2 regions of the Arthrobacter sp. MYb221 genome follow, and region 1 is predicted to be linked to the other one. Evidence: predicted binding sites of a transcription regulator. Region 1 holds the regulator's gene; the other holds the start of a gene.
The links. The regulator Rex, encoded in region 1, represses fermentation and respiration genes when NADH is low (regulators of the CRP and FNR family bind a similar motif). The targets are predictions, from matches to a motif close to CTTGTGAANNNNTTCACAAG.
Positions count from the first base shown of each region.

Region 2: CQ015_RS01430 (glyceraldehyde-3-phosphate dehydrogenase) is a predicted target of Rex. The motif match lies at 995-1,014, and genes of this name have one in related genera.

Region 1 covers NZ_PCPW01000007.1:69,149-71,541, forward strand. The annotation lists gene CQ015_RS10225 (histidine phosphatase family protein) at 1-67, opposite strand, end outside; gene CQ015_RS10230 (DUF4199 domain-containing protein) at 251-994, shown strand; gene CQ015_RS10235 (redox-sensing transcriptional repressor Rex) at 1,094-1,765, opposite strand; gene CQ015_RS10240 (glutaredoxin family protein) at 1,789-2,025, opposite strand; gene CQ015_RS10245 (HAD family phosphatase) at 2,097-2,393, shown strand, end outside.
Region 2 covers NZ_PCPW01000001.1:295,671-298,063, reverse strand. The annotation lists gene CQ015_RS01440 (NAD(P)/FAD-dependent oxidoreductase) at 1-579, shown strand, start outside; RNA gene rnpB (RNase P RNA component class A) at 626-980, shown strand; gene CQ015_RS01430 (glyceraldehyde-3-phosphate dehydrogenase) at 1,169-2,393, shown strand, end outside.

The sequences.
Region 1 (2,393 bases):
CATACAAAACGCGGTTCGGGTTGAAAACTTCCCCATGGCGCAACAAATGAACGGTTGAAACTGGCATGGTTACAGTCTCTCAAACAATCAACCTAAAAGATGAAAATTGTGGCCACGATCAAGTATTCACAGCCTCTGCATGGGATTCCCATATCAAAAAACCATCCTTTCGGAGGGGCACATCACAAACGCCACGGACTAGGCTAGTAGTTAGAGTTACTCACCGTTTAGCAGCAATCAAAGGACGATCATGAGCACCAACGATCCGAACCAGCCAGGCCAGCCATATGACCCGTTAGCCGGGTCCGGGAGTTCGAACCCGAACCCCTACGGCGAAAATCCCTACGGTGGGCAGCCGACCCCCTACGGTCAGCCGGCAGCGCAGCAGCTTCCGCAATTCCAGCAGCAAGGTGGCTACGCTCCGGTCCAGCCGCCTGCCGAGCGTCCCAAGACCTTGCAGATGGCGTTTATTTTCATCATGCTTGCCGGGGTGCTCAGCGCCGCAGCCAGCTGGCTGATCAACAGCACCAACCTCTTCGGCAATATGGTGCGTTCGCAGTGGACGATGTTCGAAGATCAGATGCGCATGCAGATGGAGTCTTCCAACGACGCCGCGATGAATGCAGAGATCGAACGCATGATAGAAAACCCCGACACTTTCCTGTCGCAGATCACTTCCACCATGACCACCTTCACCGTGGTGGGCATGTTCATCACGCTCATCGCCTACTTCTTGGTCGGCTTCTTCGTCGGTCGAGGGGTCCGCGCGATGCGGATCATCGCCACGATCCTGGCGGCCATCTCCGTCGTTGGCATGCTGATCAGCCTGCCGATGTTCAGCATGTACGCCAACGCGGCTGATGCCACGATGATCAATGTGGTTTATGCCCTTGGATTCATTGCTGGCGTCGTCGGCGTGGTCTTCGCCTGGTTGCCGGCTTCCTCGCAGTACATCGCCCAGCGCAGCCAGGCGCGCCGGGCTGGCTACCGCTAAACCGTTTCGGGTCCTCAGACCCAGCGCTGAAATTGGCGTAGGCCGTGGCTCATTTGAGCCACGGCCTACGCCTTTAGATTTTAACTGCCCGGTTGCCGCCTAGCGTTGTACCGCGTGGTAGGCCAGGATCTGCAGCTCGGTGGACAGGTCCACGCGGCGGACGATCATGCCCGCCGGAATGCGCAGCGGCTGTGGCGCGAAGCTGAGCACCGACTTCACCCCATGCGCCGCAAGCGCGTCGATCAGCCCCTGGGCCGCGACTCCGGGAACCGCTAGGACCGCGATATTGATCTGCTCCCGCGCAATCACCTCGCCGAGCTCACCGACCGGTTCCACGATAAATTCGCCGACCTCGCTGCCGACCAGGGATACGTCCGCATCGAGGATGGCGCGCACCTGGAAACCTCGGCTGGCAAAACCTGCGTAGCCGCTCAGCGCACGTCCGAGGTTACCGGCGCCGAGGATGGCCACACGCCAGTCCTGGTTCAGGCCCAAGGTCCGGTTGATGTGTTCGGCCAGCTCGGTCACCACATATCCGACGCCACGAGTTCCATAGGAACCAAGCAAGGAGAGGTCCTTGCGGAGGATTGCCGGGTTCACTCCGGCTTCCTTGGCCAGCACACCCGAGCTGGTGCGTTCCACGCCCTGGGCTTCGAACGCATTGAGCGCCCGCAAATACTGGGTCAGGCGCGTCAGCGTCGCTTCGGGCAGTACCCGCGGTTCAATTTCAGCCATGCGCCGCTGCTCTGCTTTTCGAACGGGCCGGTAAATGCATCAAGGGGCCTCTCATGCCATTAGCTGCCCAACAGGCGTTCAAGCCGTTTGGCATCAATGGTCCAGAAGTCCCGGACCTGACCATCAACGAGGAGTACTGGCACCTCTTCGTGGTGGCGTGCCAGCAGTTCGGGATGCTCGTCGATGTCTATTTCGGAGAACTCCATGTTCATCCGTTCGGTGACGTCGTTGACTGTCGCCCTGGCGGCCTCGCACAAATGGCATCCTTGGCGCACCAGTAACTGGATCTCATGCATTTTACTCACCTGTCCATAATCTCACGAGCCGCAACCAGCGTCTAAGTCGGCAATGAAATAAACTGGATCAAATGCAGTCTTCAGAGCACCTCACCAGCCAGAACACGTCGGCGCCACGCGACGTCGTTGCCGCCTTCTTCGACGTGGACAACACCATGGTCCGTGGTGCCTCCCTATATCTGCTGGCCAGGAAGATGCATCAGCGTCGTTTCTTCCGGCTACGCGAAATTCTCTGGTTTGCCCTCAAGCAGCTGCGCTTTGCCGCCCGCGGCGAGCATCTGGGCGACATCCATCAGATTCGCGACCGTGCGCTGCTGATGGCCAAGGGCATTTCGGTCGCCGAGATGGCGCAGATTGGCCAGGAAATC
Region 2 (2,393 bases), on a different contig from region 1:
TTGAGTGTCGATGACACGATGCGCGTGGCCGGCACCGATTGGCTGTACGCCGTGGGCGACGTCAATTCGCGTTCGCTGCTGACCCATCAAGGGAAATATCAGGGGCGGGCCGCGGCGGAGGCGATCGCCGCGCGGCTGGAGGGCGCACCGGTTTCGGGCGAACCCTGGGCGAAGCATGCCGCGACGGCCGATCATGCGGCGGTGCCGCGCGTGGTTTTCAGCGACCCGGAGGTTGCGGCCGTCGGGCTGACCGAACACGAGGCGCGCGGCAAGGGGCTGGATATCCGGGTGGTCGAGCTGGATCTGGGCGCCGTGGCGGGAGCCAGCCTGCACGCGGACGCTACCGCGGGGCGGGCGAAGCTGGTCGTCGAGCAGACGCGCCAGGTGGTCATCGGTGCGACCTTTGTGGGGCAGGATGTCTCCGAGCTGCTGCATGCGGCAACGATCGCGATAGTCGGTGAGGTGAGCATGAACCGGTTATGGCATGCGGTCCCGGCCTACCCGACCGTGAGCGAAATCTGGCTGCGGCTGCTGGAGGGGTACCACTATCCGGCCATCACTGTGGCCAGCGGCTCATAGTCGATGTCGGCGCGCGCAAATTAGCGGGGCTAGAATGGTTAACGAATGGGATGACTAGGCGATCGCGTGCCGTGCAAACGGCCCGAGGAACGTCCGGGCTCCACAGAACAGGGTGGTGGGTAACGCCCACTCGGGGCAACCCGCAGGCTAGTGCCACAGAAAATAGACCGCCAGGCTACCTGGTAAGGGTGAAACGGTGGTGTAAGAGACCACCAGCGTCCCGGGTGACCGGGACGGCTTGGTAAACCCCACTCGGAGCAAGGTCAGACAGACTGCGTTATGAGGGCTGTTCGCCCCATGCAGTCGGGTGGACCGCTAGAGGCTGTCGGCAACGGCAGTCGTAGATAGATGATCGTCACCGCGCAAGCGGACAGAACCCGGCGTATCGGTCATCCCATTCACCATCCGCTCACCTCGGGTGAGATGATTCACAGGCGTCCAGCCCCGCAACCGGGGCGCACCGTCTAGAATGGATACGTACTTGCGGGGATGATCCTGTTACCCCGCGCCACCGCAAAAGCAATGGTGCTTCTCACGGTGCCAACCGACTTTATGGATCTGTAAGTCGGCTGAATTGGAAGGATTTTCTGTGACCCAGCAGTCTGTCGTTGCCCAGGAAGAATGGAGCGGGCGCGAAGAGCTCGCCGAGGCCATGATTCCGCTGATCGGACGTCTTTACCGCAAGAACAATGTGGTGACCTCCATCTACGGGCGCAAGTTGATCAACCAGTCCGCAATTGACATCATCAAGGCCCACCGCGTCGTGCGCCGGATCGATGGCAAGGAACTGGCCTTGACGACCACCATGCCCCTCCTTGAAGCAATTGAGACCTTGAACCTCGGTTCGGTTTCCGTTGACTTGGGGCGCCTGAACAAGAAGTTCATCGAATCTGGTTCGCAGGACCTGAACGCATTCTTGACCGCAGAGCTCGGCGACAAGGTCGGCCAGGCCGGCGCTTCGGACGTTGAGCCACAGGACGTAGTCCTCTACGGTTTCGGGCGCATCGGCCGCCTGCTGGCCCGCATTCTCATCGAGCGCGGCGGCTACGGCCTGCGCCTGCGGGCCATCGTGGTGCGCAAGGGCTCGGATGATGACATCATCAAGCGCGCCTCGCTGCTGCGCCGCGACTCTGTGCACGGCCGTTTCGACGGTTCGATCACCGTTGACGAAGCCAATAGCACCATCCAGGCCAACGGAACGCTGATCAAGGTCATCTACTCGAACGACCCAACCACCGTTGACTACACCGAGTACGGCATCAACAATGCCATCGTGGTGGACAACACCGGTCGTTGGCGCGACGAGGCTGGCCTGTCCCAGCACCTGCAGGCCAAGGGCGTCGCCCGGGTCCTGCTCACCGCACCGGGCAAGGGCGATCTGAAGAACATCGTGCACGGCATCAACGATTCCTGGATTACCGCCGAGGACAAGATCGTCACCGCCGCCTCGTGCACCACCAACGCCATCACCCCGGTGCTGAAGGCCCTGAACGACAAGTTCGGCGTTATCCACGGGCACGTCGAAACCGTTCACTCGTTCACCAACGACCAGAACCTGATCGACAACTTCCACAAGGGCGAGCGCCGCGGCCGTTCGGCGGCCCTGAACATGGTCATCACCGAGACCGGAGCCGCCAAGGCAGTGGCCAAGGCCCTCCCGGAGCTGGAAGGCAAGCTGACCGGCAACGCCATCCGCGTACCGACCCCGGATGTTTCCATGGCGATCCTGAATCTGAACCTGGAGAACGGGACCACCAAGGAGGAGCTGAACGCTTACCTGCGTGAAGCTTCGCTGACCTCCAGCCTGCACCGCC